One region of the Microbacterium sp. NPDC055357 genome, then DNA from elsewhere that is predicted to be linked to it. Evidence: riboswitches for the same ligand, from Rfam matches in the RefSeq annotation. Region 1 holds a riboswitch; the other holds the start of a gene.
The links. A riboswitch is a leader RNA that binds a small molecule or an ion and turns the genes downstream of it on or off. The one in region 1 is predicted to bind thiamine pyrophosphate.

Region 1 (7,153 bases):
CCGCCGACGTGCTGGCCGAGCTGTCGCCGACGGGGCTCGCCGTGACCCTCGCCTCGGTGCGCGCCGCGCGCGAGGCCGCGGGCCTGCGCGACGTGCTCGCGCAGGAGTACGGCCTGGTCATGTGGTTCGCCCACACGCAGCCCGACCTGCTCGAGGGCATCCGCGCGCAGCTGGTCGACAAGGACCGCTCGCCGCGCTGGAACCCGCCGAGCCTGGCCGAGATCGCCCCCGATCTCGCCGAGAACGCCCTCGGCTTCGAACCGGGCACGCCTTTGTGGGCCTGACGCCCCGGCGTCGCACAGCGTCGATCGGAATCGCGATCGACGGGTTCTTCTTCGTCTTCGCGGGCCTCGCAGCGGTGTGGCTCGCCTACCTCAGCCTGACCGAGACCTTCCAGGTCGGCTGGTGGGGCGTGCTGTTCGCCGTGCTGTTCTGGCTGCTGCTGGCCTATCTCGTGCTGCCTCGGCTGCATCGCATCCTCACGACGATCTACGTCCCCGACTACTTCATCGGACGCGCGCGCACGAGCGACGGCCTGCTGGGCGACCCCGTCAACCTCGCGTTCCTCGGCGAGGGAGGCCAGATCGAACGGGCGATGCGCGCGGCGGGCTGGACGAAGGCCGACCCCGTCACGCTCGCGTCGTCGGTGACCATCGTCACGTCGACGCTGCGGCGGCGCAGCTATCACGAGGCGCCCGTCAGCCCGCTGTTCCTGTTCGGGCGTCAGCAGGACTTCGCGTACCAGCAGGAGGTCGACGGCAATCCCGCGCAGCGCCACCACGTGCGGTTCTGGCGGTGCCCCGACGGCTGGCTCCTGCCGGGCGGCCGTCGCGTGGACTGGCTCGCGGCCGGGACGTTCGACACGAGCGTGGGGCTGTCGCTGTTCACGCTGCAGGTCACGCACCGCATCGACGCCGACACCGACGTCGAGCGGGACCACATCGTGAAGACCGTGACGGGCGCCGATCCCCGCGTGACGGTCGACGTCATCCGCGACTTCTCGACGGGGTATCACTCGCGAAACGGCGGAGGTGACAGCATCCGCACCGACGGCGACCTGCCGATCGTCGACGTGCGCGCGATCGCCGAGGTGACGACATGACCGGGATGCCGCGCAAGCGCCCCGCCTTCGAGCCGGCCTCGCGGCTGCTCGTGCCGACCGGGTACGACCCGGGCATGCGCCGGCCCGCCCCCATCGTGGCGGGCTTCGTGCTCGTGATGCTGCGCGTGCTCGCCGGCGCGGTCATGCTGCTGGGCGTCGCGTTCGGATGGGACTGGCTCATCCTGCCCGACGGCGACGAGCTCGCGTCGCTGCGAGAGGACGCCGTGACCGGTCCCGTGGCGATCGCGCTCATCGTCGTCGTGGGCTCGATCACGCTGCTGCTCGATCTGACGTTCGGCGTGCTGGTCTTCCGCGGCCGCAACATCGCCCGCGTCATCGTCATGCTCGTCTCGGTCGTCTCGATCACGTCGTCGTTCGTCGCGTGGTGGGCGCAGGGGCAGGACATCACCCTGCGCACGACCTTCGTGTCGCTGAGCCTGGACATCCTGATCCTGCTGGCGCTGTCCAGCCGCGGCGCCGCCGCCTACGCGCGGCGTCACGAACGACGCTGAGGGCGACGTGGCATAACCTGTAAGCCGCCGCGGCCGCGGCGCCGATCGGGAGGGTGCGTGTTCGACAGTCCGCTCTCGGCGTCGGCCTACGACGTGCTCGGCGTCGCCCCCGATGTCGACGACGAGACGCTGCGCCGCGCCTATCGTCTGCGCCTGCGGCAGACCCACCCCGACACGGGCGGGGAGGCCGCCGTCTTCGTGCAGGTGCAGCGCGCGTGGGAGCTCGTCGGCACGATCCAGGCGCGCGCCGCCTACGACCGCGGACACGGGTTCGGGGCGCACGCCGCGCCGAGCTTCGCTCAGGATGCCGCGGGCTGGCGTCCGCCGCGCCCCGCGGCCGACACGCGGCCGCGGGCCCGGTCGCACGGTCATCCCGGGGGCTGGAACCGCGAGCGCTATCTGCGACTCATGCGGGAATGGGTCGGCCGGGGCGTCGACCTCGACGACCCCTACGATCCCGCCCTCGTGCGCTCCGCGCCCCACCACCTGCGCGGACTCCTCGCCGACGCGCTCGCCGAAGAGGCGACGGCCCGCATCGTGGCCGATCTCGGGATGGGCTACACCGTGTGGCACGACGTGCGTGCGGCCGCTCGCGGAGACGGGCCCGACGCCAAGATCGACCACATCGTGCTGGGGCCGAGTGGACTGTATGCCGTGCAGTCGGCCGACACGGGCGGCCCCGTGCGCGTGCGCCGGGGCGAGCTCATCGGCGAGGGGGTGACGGGTGCGCCCCTGGCGACCCTGGTCGGCCGCACACGCGCCCTCGCGCGCGCCGCGGGGGTGCGGTTCGGCGGAGCGATCGTCGTGCTTCCCGACGACGACGTCGCGCACCCCATCGACGAGCTCGGGAAGGTGCGCGGCACTCCCGTCGCGATCGTGTCGCGCAGCGCCCTGTCGACGATCCTGCGCCGCGGCGTGGCCGGCGCGCGGTCGATCGGCGGGACCGAGGTCTTCGACCTGCGCACCCGCCTTCAGCAGACCGTGCGCTTCGCCTGATCGGTCAGCTGGTCAGCCCGAACAGCTCGAGCGGGTGCGTCAGTCGCCACCAGGCATCCGGATCTGCGATGTCGTCGGAAAGACGCAGCGGCACGGCGGCGCGATCGAGCGGGCCGACGGCCGAGAGTTCGCCGACCGTGGCGCCCTTCGCGCGTGCGTCACCGAGGTCGAACGCGGTCGACACGGCGGCGGCGCTGCCGTTCCACAGCACGACGGCGGCATCCTCGGCGGTGACGATCGGCACGTTCGCGCCCCACGCGGTCGTCGCCCGGCCCACCGTCGTGCCCGCTTCGACCGAGGGCCGCGGCTGCAGCTCGGTCTCGATCTGGGCATAGAGGGCGCGTGAGACGGCGACCCGGGCGTCGCCGTCGGGCTGTCCGAGCACCGACGCGTACACGCGCACGGGGGTCTCGCCCACCATGACGTCTTTCGCCGTCAGCACGTTCCAGGTGTCCAGGGTGCCCGTCTTGACGCCGATGACGCCGGCATCCTCGAGCAGCCGGTTCGTGTTCTCGATGACGCCCACGCCCGGCAGGTCGACGGAGCGCTTGGCGACGATCTCGGCGATGACGGGGTGGGCGAGGGCCTTCTGCGCGAGGGTGAGCAGGGCGGCGGGGGTCGCGATGTTGCGCGGGTCCAGTCCCGTGGGCTCGACGACCTCGATGCCCTCGACGCCGTGCGTGCGGAGCCATCCGTTCGCCGCCTCGGCGAAGATCTCGTCGGTCGGCCAGAGCGTCGTGGCGAGGCGGTCGGCGTAGTTGTTGCCCGAGGCGATGAGCATGCCTTCGAGCATCTGGTACTGCGTCAGGGCCCCGCCGACGGGAACATCGAGCGCCGATTCGCCGTTGGCGCGGTACTGCCAGTAGCGCGTCCGGTCGTACCCCGTGAACCGGTACTCGGGCCCCGCCTCGCCGAGTTCGAGCGGCATCTCCTCGAGTACCGCGAGTGCCGTGACGACCTTCGTGATGCTCGCGATGCTGAGCGGTTCGGGCATCGACGCGAGCTGCGTGTCGAAGCCGTCGACCGCGACGGCGGCGGCGCCGACGTCGGGCCAGGGCAGAGCGGCCTCCGCCGCGGCGACGGGCTGCACGCCGATCGCCTCGATCGTCGGCGCGACGGCGTGCAGGGGCCACAGCAGCGTGGTGGCGGCATACGCCCCCACGACGAGCGCGACGAGCGAGGCGGGGACGAGCACACCCGCGCGCAGCGGCGACCGGCGCGGACCCCGTCCGAGCAGATCGGGGCCGGGCTCGGCGGGCACCGGCGACATCCCCACCCGAGCGGAGTCGACCCACGCGAGGGCTCGCCGACCCGACAGTGCGCCGGCGGTGATGGCGGGCGCGTCCGTGCTCGTGCGCGGCAGACCGGGAGAGGGGAGCGTCACGTCGGTCGTCGTCGCCGACGCCGTCGGCGCCTCATCGGCCTCGAGGGTCGCCGTCACCGCGCGCATGGCCGCCTGATTGCGCAGGGCACGGCGCGAGGGCGGTGGGGTGATGTCGGGGGCCACCCGCCTACGGTACAACGCGCGGCGGGCGGCTATACTCATCGGCACAACCACGGGAGTCCGGTGAGCCGGGCTGAGAGGAAGCGACCCACGCTTCGACCGTCGAACCTGATCCGGATCATGCCGGCGCAGGGAGGAGCATCCGATGCACACCGTCACGTCCGCATCCACCCGGTCCACGAACGTCCGCAGGCTGCGCTGGAGAGTCGTCGACATCGTCGTCGCGAGCGTCATCGGCGTCGCGTCGGGACTCATCTTCCTGCTGTGGAACATCGGCTATCTCGGGCCCAAGACGCTGCTCGAACCGCTCGCGCCGGGCATCCAGGGCCTGCTCGACGGCCCCTGGCTCTTCGCCGGCGTGCTGGGCGCGCTCATCATCCGAAAGCCCGGCGCCGCGATCTACACCGAGACGCTCGCCGCCGTCGTCTCGGCGCTCGTCGGCAACACGTGGGGCGGGTTCCTCACGATCGAGGCCGGTCTCGTGCAGGGCCTCGGCGCCGAGCTGATCTTCCTGCTCTTCCTCTACAAGCGCTGGTCGTTCCCCATCGCCGTGCTGGCGGGCGCGGGTGCGGCGCTGACCGGCGGGATCAACAACCTGCTCCTGTGGTACCCCGGAGCAGATGTGACCTTCACGGTCATCTACATGATCAGCACGCTCCTCTCGGGTGCCGTGATCGCGGGCGCCCTGTCGTGGGTGCTCGCCCGCGGGCTCGCCGCGACGGGGGCGCTCGACCGGTTCGCGTCGGGGCGCGCGGCACGCGTGCGCGTCTAGCCGTGATGAGCACCGTCTCCGGCCCCGCCGTCCTCGAGGCGCGCGGGTGGGGGTGGCGCCACGCGTCGCGTCACGCCTGGGCCGTGCGCGAGGCGACCTTCCGCATCGAGCCCGGCGAGCGCGTGCTGCTGCTCGGAGCGTCGGGATCGGGCAAGTCGACGCTCCTGCACGGCCTGGCGGGCGTGCTCGGCGGCGAGGAGGAGGGCGAGTCCGAGGGCGAGCTGCTCATCGACGGCGTGCCGGCCGCGGCAGCACGAGGCCGGGCGGGCCTCGTGCTGCAGGACCCCGACTCGCAGGTGATCCTCGCCCGCGTCGGCGACGACGTCGCGTTCGGCTGCGAGAACCTCGGCATCCCGCGCGAGGAGATCTGGCGGCGCGTCGCGAGCTCGCTCGACGCCGTCGGCCTCGATGTGCCACTCGACCGGCCGACGAAGCAGCTGTCCGGCGGCCAGAAGCAGCGCCTCGCGCTCGCCGGTGCGCTCGCGATGCGGCCCGGGCTCGTGCTGCTCGACGAGCCCACGGCCAACCTCGACCCCGACGGGGTCGGAGAAGTGCGCACCGCCGTCGCCGCGATGCTCGACGCGCACGACGCGACCCTCGTCGTCGTCGAGCACCGCGTCCAGGTGTGGCTGCCGCTGGTGACCCGCGTCATCGTGCTGGGTGCGGGCGGCGTCGTGGCCGACGGACCCGTCGACGACGTGCTGCGCGGTCGCGCCGTCGAGCTCGCGGCAGGCGGCGTGTGGGTTCCCGGGCATCCGCCCGCGCACCCGCCCGCGCCGCCGCGCCCCGCCGGTGCCGTGCTGCTCGAAGCGCGCGACCTCGCCGTCGAGCGCGTCCGCGGACGCGCCGTCGCGACGGGCCTGGAGGTCGACGTGCGCGCCGGCGCGGCCCTGGCCGTGACGGGCCCCAACGGCGCGGGGAAGTCCACGCTCGGCCTCACGCTCGCGGGCCTGCTGCCACCGGCATCCGGATCCCTGCGGGCGCACCCGCTGCTCGCTGACGGCGCGGGCGACTCGCCGATCGGCTGGGCGTCGCGGCAGCTGCTGACCCGCATCGGCACCGTCTTCCAGGACCCCGAGCACCAGCTGCTCGGACGCACCGTGCGCGGCGAGCTCGAGATCGGACCGCGAGCGCTGCGCCTGCCCGAGGACGAGATCTCCCGCCGCGTCGACGAGCTGCTCGAGCGGCTGCGCCTGGTCCGGCTCGCGGGGGCGAATCCGTACACACTGTCCGGCGGCGAGAAGCGACGGCTCACGGTCGCAGCGGCGCTCGCGACGGCGCCGCGCGTGCTCGTGCTCGACGAGCCCACATTCGGTCAGGATGCCCGCACGTGGGCCGAGCTCGTGGCGCTGCTGGCGCGGCTCCGCGACGAGGGCTCGGCGATCGTCACGATCACGCACGATCTCGATGTCGTCGAGGCGCTGCGCGCCGAGCAGTTCCGGATGCCGCGCCCCGATCCGGATGCCGCAGGGTCGCTGCCATGACCCTGCTCGATACGCACGCGCGCACGGGCGCCGTCGCCCGCATCAACCCCGTCGCGAAGCTCGGCGCGAGCGCGCTCATCGCGATCCCGCTCGTGCTGACGCTCGACCCCGTCTCGGCGGCGGTCGCGCTGCTGCTCGAGTGCCTGCTGCTGCCCTTCGCGGGGCTGCGCTGGCGGGAGTTCTGGATGCGGACGTGGCCCGTCTGGCTCGCCGCGCCCCTCACGGCCGTCACGATCGCGCTCTACGGCGAGACGTCGGGTGAGATCTACGTCGAGTGGTTCGTCGTGCGGATCAGCGACGGCTCGCTCGAACTCGCCCTCGCGACGCTGCTGCGCGTGCTGGCGATCGCGCTGCCGTCGGTCGTGCTGTTCGTCACGGTCGACCCCACCGATCTCGCCGACGGGCTCGCGCAGATCGCGCGGCTCCCCGCCCGGTTCGTGCTCGGAGCGCTCGCGGGCCTGCGGATGGTCGGGCTCTTCCTCGACGACTGGCGGGCGCTCGAGCTCGCCCGCCGGGCCCGCGGCGTCGCCGATCGCGGCCGCATCCGGCGCTTCCTCGGCATGGCCTTCGCGCTGCTCGTGCTCTCGATCCGCCGGGGCACGAAGCTCGCGACGGCGATGGAGGCCCGCGGGTTCGGGGCGCCGACACGGCGCACGTGGGCGCGCGAATCCCGCTTCGGGGCGCGCGAATGGGCGCTCATGGGCATTGGTCTCGCGATCGTCCTCATCGCGATCGGCGCGGCGCTGTGGGCGGGCACGTGGAACTTCATCCTCGGCCCGTCGT
Region 2 (7,153 bases), on a different contig from region 1:
AGACCTCACCCGCGATCGCGGCCGTCCGTGCCGCGCTGCACCGGGCCGTCGCCTGACGGCGACCTGATGCGCCGATCGGCGAGTCCCTCAGCGGGGCCAGCCGCGCGCGTCTAGCCGGCACGCAGCAGGTCGCGCAGCCGCTCTTCCAGGGCGGGCACTCGCGGATCGGTGACGAACCCCTCCCCCCGCGGGATGTCCCTCGTCACCACGGCCTCACCGACGATCCGGGCGGGACGGCGCGAGATCACGTAGACGCGGTCCGACAGCCGGACCGCCTCGCGGATGTCGTGCGTCACGAGCAGCACACTCCACCGGTGCTGCGCCCAGACGGTCAGCAGCCACTCCTGCATCTCGTCGCGGGTGATCGCGTCGAGCGCACCGAACGGCTCGTCGAGCAGGAGCAGCGGCTTGCCCTGCACGACCGTACGAGCCAGCGACACCCGCTGCCGCATCCCTCCGGACAGCTGGCGCGGGTAGCGCCGCTCACTGCCGGACAGCCCGAAGGCGTCGAACAGCTCGCCGGCGCGGCGCCGCGCTTCACGCCGTGGCACGCCCGCGATCTCGAGCCCGATCGCGGCGTTGTCGAGAGCGCGACGCCACGGCAGCAGCACGTCTCGCTGCGGCATGAACGCGAAGGGCCGCTCTCGTTCCGGCACGGGGGCGCCGTCGAAGAGGATCCGGCCGGCATCGGCGACGAGCTCACCCGTGAGCAGCGAGAGGAGCGTCGACTTGCCGCTGCCGCTCGGGCCGATCAGGCTCACGATCTCACCGGGCGCGACCGACAGAGTGAGGTCATCGAGCACCGGCATCCCGTCGAAGCCTTTGCGGATGCCGGTGAGTTCCAGGCCGCCGACGTTCATCGCAGTGCACCCTTCTCGACGCGCAGCCAGGGCAGTACGAGGCGTTCCACCAGACCGACGAGCCCGTAGAGAAGGAGTGTCAGCACCGAGCTGACCGCGACGGCCGCGAGCACCAGATCCGTTCGGAACACGTTCTTCGCGCTCTGCATGTAGACGCCCAGGCCCGAGACGGCGCCGGCGTACTCCGCGAAGATCGCGCCCACGACGGCGTAGGTGATCGAGATGCGCAGCGAGGAGAAGAACGACGGCATCGCCGTGGGCAGCCGGACCATGCGGAACACGGTGCGTGTGCCCGCCCCCATCGAGCGCAGCAGGTGCTCGGCGTCGGGATCGGCGGAGGCGAAGCCGCGCATGAGTCCCACCACCATCGGGAAGAACGTGACGAACGCGACGAGCAGCACCTTCGGCAGCAGACCGAACCCGAACCACAGCACGACCAGCGGCGCGAGCGCGATGAGCGGCAGGGTCTGGCTCACGATGAGCAGCGGCATCACCGCCCGCCGTCCGAGCGCGAAGAAGTCGAGCGCGGTCGCGGTGAGGAATGCGACCGCGATCGACAGCGTGAAGCCCAGTGCGGTCGCGGTGAGCGTGGGGATCGTGTGGCGCAGCAGCACCTCCCGCTCGCCGAACCCCTGCTCGAGGATCCGGGTCGGCGAAGGCAGGACGCCGGCCGCGACGAGGCCCGCGTTCGCCACGACCTCCCACAGAACGAGGATCGTCAGTGCGGCGGCGATCGGGGGCAGGACGACGCCGACGGTGCCGCGCATCCTGCTCACTCGAGGTAGTCGGTCGAGTAGTACTCCGACCAGTCGGGCGCCTCGGTCACGACCGCCCCCGCGGCATCCGTCAGCACACCGTGGGCGATGAGGAACGCGCCGAAGTCCTCCCACTTCTGGGGCACGGCCTCGCCGATCGCGACGCCGTCGGCGACGAAGTACTCCTCCGCGAGCAGGGTCGCGCTGCGCGTCACGAGCTCTTCCGCGGCGCCCAACGTGTCGGAATTGGCCTCGATGAGGATGCGGGCCGCGTTCTCGGGCTCGGCGGCGGCATACGCGTAACCGCGCTGCACGGCTGAGACGAACGCCCGAGCCGTCTCGGGGTTCACCTCCAGGTAGGCGTCGCTCGAGACGATCCCCGTCGACTGCAGGTCGGGCACGCCGTAGTCCTGGTAGCGGAACGCGCGGTAGGGGTGACCGTCGATGTCGGCCTGGATGTCCTGCCACGTCGAGACCGAGAGCGTGAAGTCGATGCGCTGCTGACTCAGCGCCTCATAGGCGCCGGTGTCGAGCACGACCTCTTCGAAGTCGCCGTCGCCGCCGTCGCCCTGGATCACGGCACGCGCGAGCGCGCCGTAGAGCGGCGAGCCGAAGCCGCCGAAGACCCCGCCGTCGAGGTCCGCGGGGCGCTCGATGTCGTCGCGGTCGCCGAGGAGCACCAGTTGGCCCGTATCGGACTGCGTCACCTGGAAGACCGATACGACGTCTCGACCCGCCGTGCGAGCCAGCTGCACGCCCGCTTGACCGGCCAGCCCGAAGTCCGCCGACCCGGCAGAGACCAGTTCGGGCACCGAGGTCGAGGCGTAGGGCAGGATCTCGACGTCGATCCCCGCCTCGTCGAAGTATCCGAGCGCATCGGCGACGTAGACGCCGATGTGGTTCGTGTTCGGCGCCCAGTCCAGGGCGAACGTGACCTTCTCGAGGTCGTCGGGCGAGTCCGCCGACCCGGCTGCGCAGCCGGTGAGACCGAACGCGACGATGGAGATGGATGCCGCGAGGGCGTGGAGTTTTCGCATGGGTGTGCCCCTCTGATCGGGCACGGGTGAAGGAGAGATGCCTCCCTGCGCTGGCATTATCCAGATCAGGTTCGACGGTCGAAGGTTGGGACCTTCCTCTCAGCCCGGTCTACCGAGCTCCCGTGTACCGACGAGCGTAGCCGAGATCCGCAGAAGGGCTATCGTGGTGCGTCATGCCCCCCGTGACACATCAGAACGCGCTCACTCCGACCGAGTACGGGGTGGGCGCGCGCTTCACCCTCTCGGTCTACGACTCCGCCTACGTCGACATCATCCTGGGTGCGCTCGCGACCGCCGACGCGAGCGCCGTGACCGTCGACACGACCGACATCTCCACCTTCGTGGGCGGCGCCGAGAACGACGTGCTGCGCTATCTGCGCGACGTCATCGCCGCCGCGTCCTCGGGTGGAGCGCACGTGTCCGCGGCGATCCTGCTCTCCCGAGGCTGCCCCGGCGAGCTGCAGTGCGAGCTTCGCGCGGGGGTGGATGCGATCGGCGCCGAACCGGTGCAGCTCGCGGCCACCGGCATCCGTGCACGCGCCCACTGGTCGCTGTATCCCCTGCTCGACGGCGGCGCCGACGGCGATCACATGACGGCGATCTACGACGCGATCGAGCACGCGAAAGAGATCGGGGTGTATGCGGGTTCGGACCACTACGCGACGCGCCTGGACGGCGACCTCGCCGACGTGCTGACGACCGTCGCGAACGCCTGGATCGCGGTGGGACGAACCGTGCAGCACGTGACGACCCACGTCACGATCTCGATCAACAGTCCGACCCTCGCGGCGAGCTGACGTGGCGAGGCAGATGCACCTCGTCGCGATGGTGAATCCGCCGACGAGCCAGTATGCCGAGAACTGGCGCAACCCGCTCGGGCGGGCCGACTGGCTGCGCGGCGAATTCTTCGCTGACCTGGGGCGGATGCTGGAGCGCGGCCGGTTCGACATGATCTTCTTCGCCGACGCACTGGCGGTGCCCGAAGCCGCGGACGGCACGGTCGACACGACCCTGGCGACCGGCGGGAAGGGCAGCATCTACCTCGATCCGATCTCGCTCATCTCGCTCGTCGCGGGAGTGACGAGCCGGATCGGGCTCGGCGCGACCGTGTCCACGAGCTTCGCGCCGCCGTACACGATCGCGCGGCAGCTCCTGACCGTCGACCAGCTGTCGGGTGGACGCGTCGCGTGGAACATCGTGACCTCCACGACGAACGCCGAGGCCCGCAATCACGGGCGTGAGAGCATCGCGGGGTCGGCCGCTCGGTACGACAACGCCGACCGGGTCGCCGAGACGGTCGTGGATCTGTGGAAGAGCTGGGATGCGGACGCACTCGTGCTCGACCGCGAAGCGCGCCGGTTCGCGGATCCGGACCGCGTGCACCGAGTGCCGGCGCGGAACGCCGACCTGGCGCGCGGACCCCTCACGGTGCCGGCGAGTCCGCAGAGGCACCCCGTGCTCATGCAGGCGGGAGCTTCGCCGCGCGGACGCGATTTCGCGGCGCGATGGGCGGAGGTGGTCTTCGCGATCGGAGACTCCGAAGACCAGATGCGGGCCTTCCGCCAAGAGCTGCGCGGGCGCGCCGAGCGAGATCACGGCAGGGATCCGGACAGCATCCGTGTCCTGCAGGGTCTGCAGCCGGTGCTCGGGCGGACGGACGCCGATGCGCAGTCGCGGCTGGAGCAGCTGCGCGCGCAGATCTCGCTCGACGACGCCCTGGTCAAGCTCGCTCGGCTGCTGCATGCCGAGTCGCTCGACCCCGCCGCATCCGCCGTCACGACACTCGAGGCGCACCGGGGTGCGACGGGGAGCGTCGCGTTCGAGGACATGCTCGCCGCGGTGAGCGCGCAGCGGGGCTACACCGTCGCCGACCTCGCGATCGAGCAGGCGCTGAATCAGCTGCATCCTCAGATCGTGGGCTCGCCGGCGAGCGTCGCCGACGAGCTCGAGCACCTGTTCCGCGGCGAGGCCGCCGACGGGTTCATCATCATGCCGGCGCTGTACCACTCGTCGTTCGAAGAGTTCGTGAACGGCGTCGTGCCCGAACTGCAGCGTCGCGGTGTGTTTCGCACCGAGTACGCGGGACCGACGCTCCGCGACAACCTGCGGGGTTGATCTCTCGACGTCGCCGGCCCCAACATCGATGCGCGCCGCCCGCACGCAGCCCGCGCATCGTCGACGTGCGCCGCCCGCATCGTCGAGGTGCGGCGCCCCGCACGCAGCCCGCGCATCGTTGAGGTGCGCCGCCCGCACGCAGCCCGCGCATCGTCGACTTGCGCCCTATGTCGGACACGCCCGGCGTGTCGCCGACACAGGGCGCAAGTCGGCGAACGGGGACGGGCTGACGTGAGAGGGATGCCGCCGCTCGGGCGGCAGGGGGCGGCGAGGGCATACGCAGAAGGCGGGCGCAGGCGCGCGGATCGCGGGGGGAGTGTGGTGGCGAGTGAGGGATTCGAACCCCCGAATGCTGAGCAGTCTGATTTACAGTCAGATCCCTTTGGCCGCTTGGGTAACTCGCCGGGTGCGCACCCGCCCAGCTTTTTCAGTCGACCGGAGGCGCGATCCACAATCTTACGCGCATCTTGCCGGTGTTCGAAATCGAACCGCTCAGGTGCCGATACGACCCAGATCCATGCCGTCCAGAGCCCTCGGTGTGCGCAGCAGCGCGCCCTCGAAACGGCACGTGGCGGCGGCCATATCCATCGCGTCGCGAAGCACCGCGTCCCAGCCGTCCGCGTGCATCGGCGGATGGTCCACGAGCCCGGCGAGCGCGGCGGCGAAGGCGGCGTCGCCGGCACCCATCGTGTCGACGATCCGGCCGGGCAGTCGCGGCGCCGGCCGGGTCAGGACCACGTCGCCCGCTTCGATCGTGGCGCCCGCCGATCCGCGGGTCGCGAGCACGGCGTGCGCGCCGAGCTCGACCATCCGCGCCCGCACGGCGTCGAGCGGCTCGCGGTAGAGCAGCCGCGCGTCGTCGTCGCCAACCTTGATCAGCCGAGCGCCGGGCACGACGCGCTCGAATCCCTGCACGAATGCGGCTCGGTCGCGCAGCATCCCGAGTCTGGGGTTCGGGTCGATCGCGACGGATGCTGCGTCGGCGAGCGCGTCGCGCAGCTCATCCGCCTGCTCGGGGTCGTCGAAGGCGACGCAGCTGACGGCGACGAGATCGGCCGCCGCGATGACGGCGCGCTCGCGTTCGCCCAGCCGGATGCGGCGACGCCGGGCCGCCTCGTTGAACTCGTACTGCGGTTCCCCTCGCGTGCGCGTGCTCACGGCGCGCGCGGAGCCGTGCGGTGCGGGGGTCGCGATCAGCCCGACGCCGAGGTCGCCGAGGTATCGGCGGATGCGCGAGCCCGCGTCATCATCGCCCACCATCGCGATGAGGGTCGCCGGCACGCCGAGCCGGACGAGGCCGACCGCGACGTTGAGCGCGGCTCCGCCGACGAATTCGCGGATGCCGCGGGGGTCGCGCAGCTCGTCGATCAGCGCGTCGCCGATGACGACGACCGTCACCGGCGCGAGCCCGCTGTCTCGAGCACGCGCGTGACGAACGCTTCGACGCGCGCGCGGGTGCCGTCGATGCGGCGGTCGACGCTCGCGCGGATCTCGCTGGGCGCGAGCGGAGCCGCCAGTCGCACGTTCTCGTGGCACGACAGGTCGGAGCAGATGTAGGTGCCGACGCTGTCGCCGTGCTCTCCGGCGTCGCCGGCCTTGCGCGCCGTGAAGAGCGTCACCTGGTCGGACGGCTGCATCGTGTGACACAGGTTGCACATCGCCGACCGGGCCCGGGAGGACCCGTCGGCGGCGCGCAGCACGACCCCGTGCGGCTCGCCGTCGAGCTCGGCGACGATGTAGCCGCGGGAGCGCGTGCGCGGGTCGCGCCACGCGTAGAAGTCGAGGTGGTCCCAGTCGGTGATGACGAAGTCGACCGGCACGGCGAGCAGTCGCACATCGTCGGGCGAGGCGTTGGCCATGGCGGCTCGGAGAACGTCTTCCGTGAGCGGGCGCATCCCCTCAGTCTACGAACGCCCCTCCGCCCCGGACCCGCGAGACTGCATCTGCGCGCCGAGGATGCGGGGTTTACCCACGGTCTCGGCCGCCCGATGCGGTCTCACGGTCTGGGCGGGGTGGGGTGGCGGCATCCGCTCGGTCGCGTCCGCGGATGAGGAAGCCGAACCCGAAGGCGACGAAGAACATCAGCACTCCGTAGACGGCTGCCGGCAGCGACAGCTCCACCGAGCCGAGGACCGTCTGCGCGATGACGATCGCGAGGGTCGCGTTGTGAATGCCGATCTCGAACGACGAGGCGATCGCCTGGCGCTTGCCGACGCGCAGCCAGCGGGGTACGAGGTATCCGATGGCGAGGCTCACGAGGCAGAACACGATCGTGATGAGCGACAGCCGCGCGAAGTTCTCGACCAGCAGCGCCCAGTTCGACGCGACGGCGCCGGCGATCACGACGACCAGGATGATGACCGACGCGATGCGCACGGGCTTGTCC

Region 2: linked by a shared signal. The riboswitch ahead of ACWICD_RS10575 (ABC transporter substrate-binding protein) and the one ahead of ACWICD_RS11545 (ECF transporter S component) in region 1 are both predicted to bind thiamine pyrophosphate.

Annotation. Positions count from the first base shown of each region.
Region 1 covers NZ_JBSHLZ010000008.1:91,942-99,094, reverse strand. The annotation lists gene ACWICD_RS11570 (enoyl-CoA hydratase/isomerase family protein) at 1-284, shown strand, start outside; gene ACWICD_RS11565 (LssY C-terminal domain-containing protein) at 275-1,102, shown strand; gene ACWICD_RS11560 (hypothetical protein) at 1,099-1,614, shown strand; gene ACWICD_RS11555 (DnaJ domain-containing protein) at 1,672-2,610, shown strand; gene ACWICD_RS11550 (D-alanyl-D-alanine carboxypeptidase) at 2,615-4,117, opposite strand; TPP riboswitch at 4,157-4,266, shown strand; gene ACWICD_RS11545 (ECF transporter S component) at 4,260-4,886, shown strand; gene ACWICD_RS11540 (ABC transporter ATP-binding protein) at 4,892-6,370, shown strand; gene ACWICD_RS11535 (energy-coupling factor transporter transmembrane component T family protein) at 6,367-7,153, shown strand, end outside.
Region 2 covers NZ_JBSHLZ010000007.1:24,477-31,629, forward strand. The annotation lists gene ACWICD_RS10560 (LysR family transcriptional regulator) at 1-56, shown strand, start outside; gene ACWICD_RS10565 (ABC transporter ATP-binding protein) at 111-860, opposite strand; gene ACWICD_RS10570 (ABC transporter permease) at 857-1,627, opposite strand; gene ACWICD_RS10575 (ABC transporter substrate-binding protein) at 1,633-2,652, opposite strand; TPP riboswitch at 2,677-2,786, opposite strand; gene ACWICD_RS10580 (YkoF family thiamine/hydroxymethylpyrimidine-binding protein) at 2,826-3,449, shown strand; gene ACWICD_RS10585 (NtaA/DmoA family FMN-dependent monooxygenase) at 3,451-4,767, shown strand; tRNA gene ACWICD_RS10590 (tRNA-Tyr) at 5,087-5,171, opposite strand; gene ACWICD_RS10595 (PfkB family carbohydrate kinase) at 5,260-6,165, opposite strand; gene ACWICD_RS10600 (FBP domain-containing protein) at 6,162-6,662, opposite strand; gene ACWICD_RS10605 (bile acid:sodium symporter family protein) at 6,733-7,153, opposite strand, start outside.